DNA from 2 places in the Brenneria sp. L4-2C genome. Region 2 is predicted to be linked to the other one. Evidence: predicted binding sites of a transcription regulator. Region 2 holds the regulator's gene; the other holds the start of a gene.

Evidence for each region. The regulator PurR, encoded in region 2, represses purine synthesis genes. The targets are predictions, from matches to a motif close to CANGCAAACGTTTGCNTG.
Region 1: a site for PurR is predicted at 1,359-1,376, ahead of tusA (sulfurtransferase TusA). Genes of this name have one in related genera too.

The regions. Positions count from the first base shown of each region.
Region 1 is NZ_JBEIAC010000021.1:50,877-58,170, reverse strand. It holds gene ABRZ26_RS21295 (zinc/cadmium/mercury/lead-transporting ATPase) at 1-969, shown strand, start outside; gene tusA (sulfurtransferase TusA) at 1,042-1,287, opposite strand; gene ABRZ26_RS21285 (7-cyano-7-deazaguanine/7-aminomethyl-7-deazaguanine transporter) at 1,526-2,203, shown strand; gene ABRZ26_RS21280 (DcrB family lipoprotein) at 2,359-2,925, shown strand; gene ABRZ26_RS21275 (sugar transporter) at 3,113-4,300, shown strand; gene fieF (CDF family cation-efflux transporter FieF) at 4,330-5,232, shown strand; gene pfkA (6-phosphofructokinase) at 5,489-6,451, shown strand; gene ABRZ26_RS21260 (LysR family transcriptional regulator) at 6,671-7,294, shown strand, end outside.
Region 2 is NZ_JBEIAC010000001.1:14,219-21,512, forward strand. It holds gene cfa (cyclopropane fatty acyl phospholipid synthase) at 1-1,010, opposite strand, end outside; gene purR (HTH-type transcriptional repressor PurR) at 1,361-2,392, opposite strand; gene cydH (cytochrome bd-I oxidase subunit CydH) at 2,769-2,858, shown strand; gene ABRZ26_RS00115 (C40 family peptidase) at 2,951-3,799, opposite strand; gene ABRZ26_RS00120 (Grx4 family monothiol glutaredoxin) at 4,147-4,497, shown strand; gene rnt (ribonuclease T) at 4,578-5,249, opposite strand; gene gloA (lactoylglutathione lyase) at 5,430-5,837, opposite strand; gene ABRZ26_RS00135 (DUF1289 domain-containing protein) at 6,169-6,408, shown strand; gene slyA (transcriptional regulator SlyA) at 6,570-7,022, shown strand; gene ABRZ26_RS00145 (outer membrane lipoprotein) at 7,158-7,294, opposite strand, start outside.

The sequences.
Region 1 (7,294 bases), on a different contig from region 2:
GCGCTAATCAAAGGCGGCGCTGCGCTGGAGCTGCTGGGCGGCATCCGCGCGGTGGCGTTTGATAAAACCGGCACCTTAACCGAGGGAAAACCGCAGGTTACGGATATTTTACCCGCCGCGGGCGTCAGCGAGGCCGCTCTGCTGGCGCGCACCGCCGCGATAGAGTCCGGTTCACACCATCCGCTGGCGAAAGCCATCGTGCAACGGGCGCTGGCGGCGAGTCCGTTTTTACCGGTCGCGGATAATCGCCGCGCGCTGGCGGGCATCGGCGTTGAGGGGACGATTGCCGGCAAACGCCTTCAGGTTAGTTCTCCGGCCAAGCTGCCGGCGGATACGCTGGATGCCGACTGGCGTCAGCGCGTCGCGGCGTTGGAAAATGAAGGGAAAACGGTGGTGGTCGTGCATGAAGAACGCCTGGTGATAGGCGTGCTGGCGTTGCGCGATACATTACGTCACGATGCCGGCGCCGCGCTGAACGCATTACGGGCGCTGAATATACGCTGCATTATGCTGACCGGCGATAATCCCCGGGCGGCGGCGGCGATAGCGAACGATCTGGGCATCGATTATCGCGCCGGTCTGCTGCCGGCGGATAAAGTGGCTGCGGTCAGCGAGCTTAATCAGCGGCACCCCACGGCGATGGTGGGCGACGGCATTAACGACGCCCCGGCCATGAAAGCGGCCACGATAGGGATTGCGATGGGCAGCGGCACCGACGTCGCGCTGGAGACGGCGGACGCCGCGTTAACCCACAGCCGCCTGAATGGATTGGCCATGATGATCCGGCTATCGCGGGCCACCCATCGTAATATTCGTCAGAATATTACCATTGCGCTTGGGCTGAAGGCTCTGTTTCTGATCACCAGCGTGCTGGGGATCACCGGTCTGTGGTTGGCGGTGCTGGCGGATTCCGGCGCCACGGCATTGGTCACGGCCAACGCCCTGCGGTTGCTGAAAAAGCGGGATTAATCCTCGGGTTGACGCCCGGCTCCACGGGCGTCATGACGCGGGCCGCGTCTGCTGCATCGCGCGGCCAGGGAATCAACCCCCTTTGCGCAGTAAATAGCGATAGGGCAATTGCTCGATTGCCTGCGCCAGCAGGTGATGCTCCATATAACGGCAGAATCCGGGAATATCGCGGGTGGTCGCCGGATCGTCCGCCAGGATCAGCAGCGTTTGTCCGGTTTCCATTTGGCGTACCGCCTTGCGCACCATCATCACGGGCTCGGGGCAGCGCAGTCCCTGTGCGTCAAGGGTTTTATCGGGATTGGCGAAAGGATCGGTCATCAACGTTCTCTGTGATTAGCGGGTAATAAAAAAACCGCCATAGTTTACGCCGTGGATTTTCAGGCGCAAGCGACGACAACGTTTGCGCAAAAAACAACCATTGCATTGCCGGCGTAAATGCGTATCATGCGCCCGCGCCGTAATAAAAAACCGCCGCCCGCGGCGTTCCAGAAGGATGGCGGGCAAGGCAAGACGATTCTTGGGTTCCCTCACCCCAATAACCAAAAAGGTCACATATATGTATCGATTTACTCCCCAACAGCGGCTGACGGCGCTGGTATGGCTTTCGTTATTTCACATCCTGATCATTACTTCCAGTAATTATCTGGTTCAGCTCCCGGTATCGATTTTCGGTTTTCATACCACCTGGGGGGCTTTCACCTTTCCGTTTATTTTTCTGGCGACCGACCTGACCGTACGGATTTTCGGCGCGCCGCTGGCTCGTCGCATCATTCTGACCGTGATGTTGCCCGCGCTGCTGGTTTCGTATCTGGTCTCCGTGCTGTTCTATCAGGGATCATGGCAATCGTTCAGCGCGTTGGGGCAGGTAAACATTGTGGTTGCCCGCATCGCCAGCGCCAGTTTCATGGCGTACGTGCTGGGGCAAATTCTGGATGTACACGTTTTCAACCGGCTGCGGCAGCGCAACGCCTGGTGGGTGGCCCCGGCGGCATCCACCGTCTTCGGCAACTTCAGCGATACGCTGGCCTTTTTCTTTATCGCCTTTTATCGCAGCAGCGATCCTTTTATGGCCGCCAATTGGATTGAAATCGCCCTGGTGGACTACACTTTCAAACTGCTGATAAGCATGCTTTTCTTCCTGCCGATGTATGGCGTGATGCTGAATATGGTGCTCAAGCGTCTGAGTGAGCAACCGCTCGACATGCCTGGCTTATCCGTTGCGAACCGCCGCTAAACGCGGTTTTGCCTTTGCCGCCCGCAGACGGCGGCGAAACACGGCATCGCCAGAGGCCCGGATTTATGGTTTGTGACAACAAACCGCTTGTTTTTACATACAGAATAGCGTGCGATAATGTCTTAATCTGTTCCAACGAAAAGAAAGGGAACCCTATGCCGAATGTGGTGAAATATCTCGGAATGAGTCTGCTGGTCGTCATGCTTGCCGCCTGTGACGGCAAGACGGAAGATAGCGCGGCGGCGCCAGCGCAGGATAAACCGGCGGCGGAAGCCTCGGCGGGCGTGGCTGTCGAGCTGATGGCGGGCAAGATCGCCTTTACCCTGCCTGCGGATATGAGCGATCAAAGCGGTAAACTGGGTACTCAGGCAAACAATATGCACGTTTACGCCAACGAAAGCGGACAAAAAGCGGTGATCGTGATTTTGGGCGACAACACCACGGAAGCGCTGCCGGTGTTGACGAAACGTCTGGAAGATCAGCAACGTGAGCGCGATGCCAACCTTCAGGTGGTGACCAACAAATCCATTGCGGTGGATGGCAAGGAAATGCAGCAGTTGGACAGCATTATCACCAGCAGCGGACAGCAGGCCTATTCATCCGTGGTGCTGGGAAAAGTGGACGATAAGCTGCTGATCCTGCAAATTACGCTGCCGGCCGGCGACCAGCAGCAGGCCCAGAGCGATGCGGAAAACATCATTCGCACTTTGAAGTTGAAATAGTCAGACGACCACGATCCCCGCGCGCTGATGCCGCTGCGGGGTATGGCCCGGCGGGTTGGAAATAATCGGTTATTGATTACAGTTTGACATCAGAGCGTTATAATTTTCCAGCAATCTTAAGGCTTCGCGTAATCCCCTCATTGAGCTGATTTTCGCATTCTTCCATTTTAACTTTTGATATCAACATATGACTCGTTCTCCCCGATCGACCGCATGGTTGCGAGTTGTCAGCCTTGCTCTGGCAGCATTCATTTTCAACACCGCCGAATTTGTCCCTGTCGCTCTCTTATCTGATATCGCCGTCAGCTTTTCGATGAGCGAGGCCCAGGTAGGGCTGATTATTACCATCTACGCCTGGGTGGTCGGTCTGATGTCGCTGCCGTTTATGTTGCTTTCCAGCAAGATGGAGCGGCGCGGGTTATTAATTAAAGTTTTTATTCTGTTCGCCGCCAGTAATTTTTTATCCGGCGTGGCGTGGAATTTTTGGGTATTGGTGATCGCCCGTGTCGGCGTGGCGCTGTCTCATGCGATTTTTTGGTCGATCACCGCCTCGCTGGCCGTGCGTCTGGCGCCTCACGGCAGAAAAGCGCAGGCGCTGAGCTTGCTGGCGACCGGCACCGCGCTGGCGATGGTGCTGGGCCTGCCGTTAGGCCGATTGGTCGGCCAGTATTTAGGCTGGCGCAGCACGTTTTCGATTATCGGGATTGTGGCTTGCGCGGTGATGCTGGTGATGATGAAGCTGCTGCCTGTATTGCCCAGCCTTCACGCCGGCTCGTTAAAAAGCGTACCCGAGCTGTTTAAACGCCCGGCGTTGCTTTGCGTTTACGGATTAACGGTGGTGATCGTCACCGCGCATTTTACCGCTTACAGCTATATCGAACCCTTTGTACAGAAGGTGGCGATGCTGAGCGACGGTTTTATTACCGCGCTGCTGCTGTTATTCGGCGGCGCCGGGATTATCGGCAGCATGCTGTTCAGCCGCTATAGCAGTAAGTATCCAACCGCTTTCCTGACCACGGCTATCGGACTATTGCCCCTGTGCCTGATCCTGTTATTGCCGCTTTCCTTCAATAACATCGCGTTGGCGCTGTTATGTTGTGTCTGGGGGATCGCGATTATGGCGATAGGGCTGAGTATGCAGGTCAAGGTTATGACGCTGGCGCCCGATGCGACCGATGTCGCCATGTCCCTCTTTTCCGGTATTTACAATGTGGGGATCGGCGGCGGCGCGCTGCTGGGTAATCAGGTGATTACGCATATGAGCCTGTCGGATATTGGTTTCATCGGCGCGGCCTTAGGCGTGATCGCGTTGGGATGGTGCGTTTGGATCTTCAAGCGCTATGCTCTAGTTTTAAACAATACCGTCATCAATTAAAGGTGGTTTCGGGTTTGAATAGGAGCGTTATGAATTCGCAATACACGCGTCTTGTCACCCTGGCGGCTATCGGGGCGACGACCGTGGCGTGCCTGTTGTTTGTCATGAAGCTGTTCGCCTGGTGGTATACCGGTTCGGTGAGCCTGCTGGCGTCATTGGTGGATTCTCTGGTTGATATCGGCGCGTCGCTGGTGAATCTTCTGGTGGTGCGCTACTCGCTTCAGCCCGCGGATTCCAAGCATACCTTTGGCCATGGGAAGGCCGAATCGCTGGCCGCGCTGGCGCAAAGTATGTTTATCGCCGGCTCCGCGTTGTTTCTTATTCTGACGGGTTTGCAGCATATGGTGACGCCTCATACGCTAAGTTCGCCGGAGATAGGGATCTGGGTGACGGTTATCGCCCTGGCGTCAACGTTGTTGCTGGTGTCATTCCAGCGTTGGGTGGTTAAGCACACCTATAGCCAGGCCGTGCGGGCGGATATGCTGCACTATCAGTCCGACCTGCTGATGTACGGGGCGATTTTGGCGGCATTGGTATTGAGCTGGTATGGGATGACGCATGCCGATGCCCTTTTTGCGCTGGGCATCGGCGCTTATATTCTGTACAGTGCGCTGCGTATGGGATATGAAGCCGTGCAGTCGCTGCTGGATCGCGCGCTGCCGGATGAAGAGCGCGACGCTATCGTCAGGATTATTGCGGGCTGGCCGGGGATCCGCGGCGCGCACGATTTGCGCACCCGCCGGTCCGGGCCGACCCGGTTCATCCAATTGCATCTGGAAATGGATGATGCGCTGCCGCTGGTGCAGTCACACCAGATTGCCGATGACGTAGAACAGGCATTGCTTAAACAATTTCCGGGTTCTGATGTGCTTATCCATCAGGATCCGGTTTCGTCAGTGCCGGAAGCGCAACGGGGGATGTTGAATGTGTAGTCCGGCCCTGTTCCGGGTGACTGTCGGTTGCTTCCGAGACGGCGGTGAAAAAATTATTGCGTAATTTAGCCTGACCTGAATCAATTCAGCGACGGGTATTTGTTATAATATGCTTTATTAAAAATTAGAGGGAGGCTGTCGATAACATCCGTAGGTTTTCAAGTGACCAACGCTTGAAAAAACGAACGGAACAATCGGCAGTCAATTTTCGATAGAAGAATCCTGCGAAATTACATCTACAAGTCCAGAGGTTGTCATGATTAAAAAAATCGGAGTATTGACCAGTGGTGGCGATGCACCCGGCATGAATGCGGCAATTCGCGGCGTGGTGCGAGCTGCGCTGACGGAAGGGTTGGAAGTTTTCGGTATTTATGACGGCTATCTGGGGTTGTATGAGAATCGGATGGTGCAGTTGGATCGCTATAGCGTGTCGGACGTCATCAACCGCGGCGGCACTTTCCTCGGATCGGCGCGTTTTCCCGAATTCCGGGAGGATAACATCCGTGAAGTCGCCGTGCAGAATATGCGGGACCAGGGGCTTGACGCGCTGGTGGTTATCGGCGGCGACGGTTCCTACATGGGGGCCAAGCGTCTGACGGAAATGGGTTTCCCCTGTATCGGTCTGCCCGGCACCATTGATAACGACGTCGCCGGCACCGACTACACCATCGGTTATTTCACCGCGCTGGAAACGGTATTGGAAGCGATTGACCGCCTGCGCGACACCTCTTCATCGCACCAGCGTATTTCCATCGTGGAAGTGATGGGGCGCCACTGCGGCGATTTGACCCTGGCGGCGGCGATTGCCGGCGGCTGCGAGTTCATCGTCCTGCCGGAAGTGGAGTTCAGTCCGAAAGATTTGGTGGAAGAGATCAAAGTCGGCATCGACAAGGGTAAAAAACACGCCATCGTCGCCATTACCGAGCACATTTGCAATATTAGCGAACTGGCTAAATATATCGAGAAAGAGACCGGTCGCGAAACGCGCCCCACGGTGCTGGGGCATATTCAGCGCGGCGGTTCTCCGGTGGCTTATGACCGTATTCTGGCTTCCCGTATGGGCGCGTATTCAATCGAACTGCTGCTACAGGGTTATGGCGGCCGCTGCGTGGGTATCCAGAATGAAAAACTGGTGCATCATGATATTATCGATGCCATTGAGAACATGAAGCGTCCCTTCAAGAAAGACTGGCTGGATACGGCTAAGAAACTGTTCTAATCCCACACGACGCTTTTACCTGAATCACAATCCCGCCGCCATCGGCGGGATTTTTAACGCCTTGATTTTGCTGTTCGTCGGGAAAACACCTCGCCGTCAGGCGGCAATATATAACTGTAAGATATATAAAAAAGGCATTTATTATTTTTTGCCCGCCTCCAAAGCTGTTAGCCTGCAAATTACCCTCTCTCACCTTTATCAGTCTGCCCACTCGCCGCTATGAATATCGATCTTCGCCAGTTGCGCCACTTTATCGCCCTGATTGAACATCGCAATTTTACGTCGGCGGCGCAGGCGACCAAACTTTCCCAGTCCGCGTTCAGCCGTAGTATCCAGTCGCTGGAACAAACCATCGGCGCTCGTCTGATCGACCGTAATAACCAACTGGAGCCCACCCCCAAGGGGCTGATCGTGCTGGAACATGCGCGCCGTCTGATTAATCAGACTCACGATCTGTTCAACGACGTACAGCAGTTCAATGGCAAAGAGGCCGGAGAGGTACACTTTGGCTGCGGTCCCGCGCCGGCGGCCTGGCTGATGCCGCAGGTGATAGGCGCCTTTTCCCGCCAGTATCCCAAGGTAAGGATGGTGTTTCGCGTCGATAACTGGCAGGCGCTGGGCCACCGGCTGGCGGCGGAAGAGCTGGGGTTTATCGTGGCGGATACGCGCAATTTTGAATTCGACGCCCGCTATCAGGTGAGGCCGTTGAGCCAGCACCGCTGGGGATTCTGCTGTCGCGAAGGACACCCTTTGGCGGCGTTTGACGAGATCACCGTCGACCAGCTGTTCGCCTATCCGCTGGCGGCCACCATTCGCCCGCCCAATCTTCATCGCGCGCTGGTG
Region 2 (7,294 bases):
GCGGGCCAATGCTGCTGGAAACGCTCGAACCAGGCCATCAGCGTGCGATCATAATCGGCGCCGAAATTGTGCCAGTCTTCCATCACCATATAGGGTTCGCTGGCGCGCGCGATATGCTGGACGGAGGGAATGCAACCGTTGGGGAATATGTATTTATCAATCCAGGGATCGACTTTAGAGTCGGTTTTTTGCGCGCCGATGGTGTGCAGTAAAAATAATCCGTCGGACTTAAGGTTCTTATTAACGACCTGAAAATAGGTCTTGTAATTCTTGGGACCCACGTGTTCAAACATGCCGACGGACACCACCCGATCGAATTGCAAATCCAAATCGCGATAGTCCTGTAATAAAATCTCGACGTCCAGACCCTGACAGCGTTGCTGGGCCAGTTTCTGCTGTTCTTTGGAAATGGTGACGCCGATGACGGACACGCCATAACGACGTGCGGCGAATTCGGATAGTCCGCCCCAACCGCAGCCAATGTCCAATAGCTTCATTCCTGGTTGCAACTGGAGTTTTTCGCAGATCATTTGCAGCTTGTCTTCCTGCGCCTGCTCCAGAGTGGTCGCCTGTTTCCAGTAGCCGCAGGAGTATTGCATGTAAGGATCCAGCATCAGCGAAAACAGGTCGTTGCCCAAATCGTAGTGCTCTTTGCCGACAATCCAGGCGCGTCTTTTGGATTGCAGATTGATCAGTCTTGCGGCGGCAACGCGCAAAATGTCTTTCATATGATGGGGGACTTTTTTATCCAGACCGGCGCGTAATATGCGGTGAAAGAACATATCCAGCCGTTCGCATTCCCACCATCCGTCCATGTAGCTTTCACCCAATCCTAATGAGCCTTCACGCAACACGCGTTTGAAAAAATCGGGATTTTTAATCTTTATATCAAAAGGGCGGGAGCCGTTGATTTTGATATCGGCCATGTCCAGCATTTCACGCACAATTTGAAACCAGGAGTTGCCATGGCTCTCCAGTCCTTCTACATCCTCTATACACGATGAACTCATAATTTCTCCCTACCTTGCCGCTCACGGTGAAAACTGCAAGGAAAGCATAGACAATTTTTTACCCATTATCGGCATCGGTGGGTATCACCCATCGTCTACCCTCTGAATAACAAGAGGAAAATGAAGAGAAAAAGCCGGTACGCAAATACGTAGAGGCACTCATCCTTAAAATAAACGCGCACATCCAATATGCGCTCACACTATATAAGGATAGTGAATAAAGAGATTAATATGGTTGTTGTCGTCGAATTGCTGATCAGTTTAGGACTGCTTCAGCCAGGGTACAAGCATAAATTGGCTGAAGCAGCGTAGCGGCTAGAGGGTATAGCGGCAGATAAATGCGTGGGTGCTCAGGAATAACGCCGGTAATCGCGGAATGGGCCATCGGCGACGGAACGACGTTCTATCAGCGAAGGATGAACCTCAATAACCTGGGCGTCTTCGCGCTTACTGGTAATTCGGTCCAAAAGCATCGATAAGGCCGATTGTCCCAACCGTTCTTTCGGCTGGTGGATGGTGGTCAGCGCCGGGGTGAAAAAACGGGCATGACGAACATTGTCGTAGCCAATGACCGAGATATCCTGGGGAACGTGTAGCCCCAGTTCGTCCGCCGCGCAGATAGCGCCCATGGCCATAATATCCCCGCCGCAGAAAACCGCCGTGGGACGATGTTTCTGCGCCAGAATCTGGTGCATCGCCTTATAGCCGGATTCGGGTTCAAAGTCGCCCCGTACGATCCATTCATCGTGAATCTGAATATCGGCGTCGTGCAGCGCTTTTAAAAAGCCAAGATAGCGTCCGCTGCCGGTATTGCGCTCAAGAATGCCATGAATGGCGCCGATTTCCCGGTGACCGCGTTCGATAAGATAACGGCCCGCCATATAACCGCCTTCAAACGCGTTATCAATAATGGTGTCGGTAAAATCGCTGTGAGCCTGTCCCCAATCCATCACCACCATCGGAATACTGCGATAGTCTTCCAGCATGGCAAGGAGTTCGGGCGGATATTCCGCGCACATCACCAGCAATCCGTCGACGCGCTTTTGCGCCAGCATGGAAAGGTAGGCGCGCTGTTTATCGATGTCGTTATGCGAATTACACAAAATCATCGTATAGCCTTTGGCGTAGCAACCGTTTTCAACGGCTTCAATGATTTCCGCAAAGTAGGGCGCTTCGCTGGAGGTCGCCAACAGACCGATAGTCCTTGTATTATTCACTTTAAGACTGCGGGCCACGGCGCTGGGCGAATAGTGTAATTCTTTGATGGCGGCCCTGACGGCGGCTTTGGTTTCTTCGGCGACGAAACGTGTTTTATTTATCACATGCGATACGGTTGTGGTCGAAACGCCTGCGCGCTTTGCCACATCTTTGATCGTTGCCATGTAAAAGTGACTCCTAACCGACTCATTACAGTCGTATATATATTGTTAATCGTTTGCCTGCGTTTAACGTTCTCTTTCCAGATAAAAAAACAGAATTTTAGAAGGAGAATGCCGAATGTTATACCTGAAGGGGCAAGGCGGACTTTCTCGACCAATACGCGGCGTGTCGTCAAACAGCGAATTTTGTCCGATTTGACAGAAAAGTGAAAGCAGTAATTTATATTATTAGTGATACGCCGCCCTCAGTTTTTTCGGGCAAACCCGGCAACAGCGGCTATTGTTATACAAGATGCCGCTTTAGCCCGATGTTGAATGCAAGGCGCTAAAGAGGGTCAATATTTTCTTCTGATAATTCTTATACGCAAAGGAGATACCGATGGATGCCGACCTGAAGATTTCGCTGCTGGCCACCGTTGGGGCGCTGTTGCTGGTTGTCGTATTCAGTTTTGCCGCCGTATTGAATTAATTGAAACCAAGCGTTCGTTTTCGCCATCCGATCGGGCGCGTTTTCAACGGAAAACGCGCCCGATTTCCTTCTGATCGTTTCGTCGTTGCGGCTTAGCGAATGGTTTGCGGGGTGACGACGCGACGCGCGCCGACATAATGATCCTGCCAGTAATCTTCGCTCAGTTTGCTGATGCGAATATCTGAACCGGTACGCGGCGACTGAATGAATTTCCCGTTACCCACATACACGCCGACATGGTCGGCCGCGCCGCGGTTATTGATACGGAAGAAAACCAAATCGCCGCTTTCCAGTTCGCTTTTCTTGATCGGGGCCGCGTCGCGCAAATGATACATCTCATTGGCGGTGCGGGGGATGGGGATTTTTACCACGTCCTTGTAGGCATAATAAACCAATCCGCTACAGTCGAATCCGGTAAAGGGCGATGCGCCGCCCCAATGATAGGGTTTACCCACTTGATCCATCAGCTTATTCATCGCGGTCAATTTGGCATGCTGGTAACGTTTCTTGTGCGCTTCGCTCAGCGTTAACGCTTTTTCCGTTCCGTCGCCATTTACACCAACTTTTACCTTGGCGCGCGAGGAGGCATAGCGGGCTTCATTTGCCAAATGCAATTTTTTGAGATTTTTCCTGACTAACGCCGGCGTGTCGCTTTTCGTGCGCGATGGGGTCGGCGCCTGTTTGTGCCTGGCGAGGTGGATGACTTTAACTTTTTTCGTGGCGGCGTTTGTTTTGCCGCTATCCGTTTTGGTTTTTTTTACTTTTGCCGCGCCGGACGCTTTCTGGTTATTTTTCTTCGCCTGCGGATTTTTTTTGTGATCGTCCTCAATGTTTACGTTGGCCTTTCGTGACGGTAAATTCGGCGTATGCGGCGCCGCCTGGGCGATATTCAGGAATAGGTTACTGAAAAACAGGATAAAAAGGGTAATAAACAAGCGCATGATAGCCGTGGTCGTTCATCGTTATTAACTCACTGAGTGCGCACAGTATTCCCGAAAACCACATGATAAAAAAGTGGGCGCGGCCTCTTTATTCGAACAGAATAGTGAAAAAAAGTTAATGGGGGTTTTTGTCCTGCTCGATTTGTCATCGATTTCTACTGTGAGTTTCATCATTTGTCGGTTGTGATAGGGTAAAGGCATACCCACACAAAAAATGGCGTTTTTTTGTGGTCGCCGCCATCGGTACAATATCATTGAGTGGATGGCGCTGTAGTGGCTCATCTGATAGATGCTCGTGGTTAATGAACATGACGTTAGCCATCCTAAAGGTTTAAGGAAGCAAGAGAATGACGACAACGACAATTGAAAAAATTCAGCGCCAGATCGCTGAAAACCCGATCCTGCTGTATATGAAAGGTTCACCTAAATTGCCTAGCTGCGGATTTTCCGCTCAGGCGGTACAGGCGTTGTCTGCTTGTGGCGAACGTTTTGCCTATGTCGATATCCTACAGAATCCGGATATCCGCGCCGAACTGCCGAAATATGCCAACTGGCCGACATTCCCCCAACTGTGGGTCGACGGCGAATTGGTCGGCGGCTGTGATATCGTTATTGAAATGTATCAGCGTGGCGAATTGCAGCAGTTGATCAAAGAAACGGCGGATAAATACAAATCCCAGCAGGAAGGGCAGGAATAATCCGACGCGTAGCGGATAACCGTTTTCTGCAAGAGAAATAAAGAGGGTGGCGAAAGTCACCCTTTTTTTGCGCGTTCGGCTTAGTCTGCGGTGGACGTTTTCTCTAATTGATTTTCATTAAAAACGATAGGCCAGCCGCCCATGCGTTTCCAACGGTTGACCAGCTCACAAAAAAGCAGCGCCGTCTGGTTGGTATCGTAAAGCGCGGAGTGCGCCTGACTGGAGTCAAAATCGATGCCCGCGGTGATACAGGCTTTGGCCAGCACGGTTTGGCCCAATACCAGACCACTCAGCGCGGCGGTATCGAAAGTAGCGAAAGGATGGAAAGGATTGCGCTTCAGGCTGCAACGTTCGGCTGCGGCCATCATAAAGCTGTGATCAAACGTCGCGTTATGCGCCACGATGATGGCGCGGTTACATCCCTGATCTTTTAAGCCCTTGCGCACCACTTTGAAAATTTCATGCAGCGCTTCGTATTCGCTGACCGCGCCGCGCAGCGGATTGCTGGGGTCAATACCGTTAAACGCCAGCGCGGCGGGCTCCAATATGGCGCCTTCGAACGGCTCAATATGAAAATGTAGAGTTTCATCTGGCTGTAACCAACCATCAGCGTCCATTTTTAATGTTATTGCCGCAACTTCCAGTAAGGCATCGGTTTTAGCATTAAACCCGGCGGTCTCGACATCTATCACCACCGGATAAAACCCACGGAAACGACCACTCAGGGCGTTCAGGTCATTTTTATCAGCCATTAGTCTCTTAATCTTTAGCAAAATGCAGCGCGTATTATGGCAAATTTTGGCGGGAGATGCAGTAAGCGGAGAAAAGCCGCCGCTTCCCGCATCCGCGGTGAGAGGCGCCGCGGTGGAATCTCTCACCGTTTTTCTCCTGATCTTTGCGCTAACGGCATCAATCAGGCCGCCCGAAGCACATTAATGACCAAGCCCCTGACCGGACTGTGATTTTTCAATCAGTTCGATTTTATAACCATCCGGATCCTCAACGAATGCAATGATGGTGGTGCCGCCTTTTACCGGCCCTGCCTCGCGGGTCACGTTGCCGCCCGCCTGGCGAATGCTCTCGCAGGTTGCGGCGACATCCTCCACGGCCAGCGCGATATGGCCATAGGCGTTGCCTAAATCGTAACTCTCCACTCCCCAGTTATAAGTTAATTCTATGACGGCGCCTTCGCTTTCTTCGGTATAACCGACGAAAGCCAGCGTATATTTATATTCGGTATTTTCGCTGGTACGCAGCAGACGCATACCCAATACGTTGGTATAAAAATCGATAGAGCGTTGTAAATTACCAACACGCAGCATGGTGTGAAGTAAGCGCATAATTTCAATTTCCTCATTGGCTACTGTGGTTGACTGCAAACCGGGTGAAAAAATCTGTCAGAATGTAATTATAACGTTGCGCTTATAGCGAGTCCAAGTTATTGGCCGCGCGGTCACGCCAGTAGGTTTTGATGCCGAATGGGTGTAAACATGAGCGAATTTGACCCCAGTGGATTAAAAATAGACAAATCTATAAGGAGACATTAGCGGATAGCGCAGGAGAATCATCTGAAATTACAAAGATTAGCTGATATTTTTGTCGTTCGCTTTAGCAAAGGCTTGCCAGCGGGGAAGAACAAGGCTTCAATAAACAGAGCTAGACGGAGGTACAGTGCCTGAGCAACTTGAACTCTTTGCTGTTCCTAACCCATGTCGTGGCGTTTGTCAGGCTGACGATCGCGGCTTTTGCCGTGGTTGTTTTCGCAGCCGAAACGAGCGCTTTACCTGGGGGCAAATGAGCGATGCGCAGAAACAGGATGTCCTGCGCTTGTGCAGGCAAAGAATGAGGCGTCAGCAGCGTATGGAGAAGACAACGCAGCCGGTAGAACCTCAACAGCCGACTTTATTTTAACGTTGGCTGAATAAAATAAGTATTAAGATCATTTTTAAAAGAATTTAATTTGGTAGAATCCTTTTTTTCAAAATAATAAAAGACACTTTTCTATTTTTTATAAATCAGAATTGATTGCAATCCAGGGATATAACTTAGCATGCTAATTATAAGGAGAGTTTATGGAATTGCCATTAGGATCTGATTTAGCTCGTCTAGTGCGCGTGTGGCGTGCCTTGATTGATCATCGGTTAAAACCACTGGAATTGACGCAGACGCATTGGGTGACTCTACACTACATCTATCATCTCCCGCCGGGACAATCACAGATTCAGCTGGCTAAAGCTATAGGGATCGAGCAGCCGTCATTAGTCCGAACATTGGATCAACTGGAAGATAAGGGATTGATTACCAGGCACATATGCTCACACGACAGGCGCGCAAAGCGCATCGTGCTTACCGATGCGGCAGAGCCGATAATGAAAGCGGTCAATGGCGTAATTAACCATACGCGCAACGAAATTCTATTCGGCATTACGCCAGAGCAGGTCGATGAATTAGCTTTGCTGATCTCACGCCTGGAGCACAATATACTGGCATTACATGAGAGCCAGACGACAGAGAGTCAACCTTGACGGCGACCTGGGTCGCGTTGAGGCAAAATAATAAATCCCAGTATTATTATTCAGTTGATGGCTGATGGCTATTGGGGAAGAGGTCTGATTATTGATAGTAATCACCACCGCGCGGGTGGTGATTATTATTACGTATCAGCGTGGGGAGACCGTAATGCTGCGGCCGTTGTTCGCCATCGCCACACGTTGGCCGGCGCTGAATTTCGTGTCGCCTTGTTTTTGCACGACCATGATGGTGGTGCCGTCATCCCGGCGAATTTCCAGCTCAACAC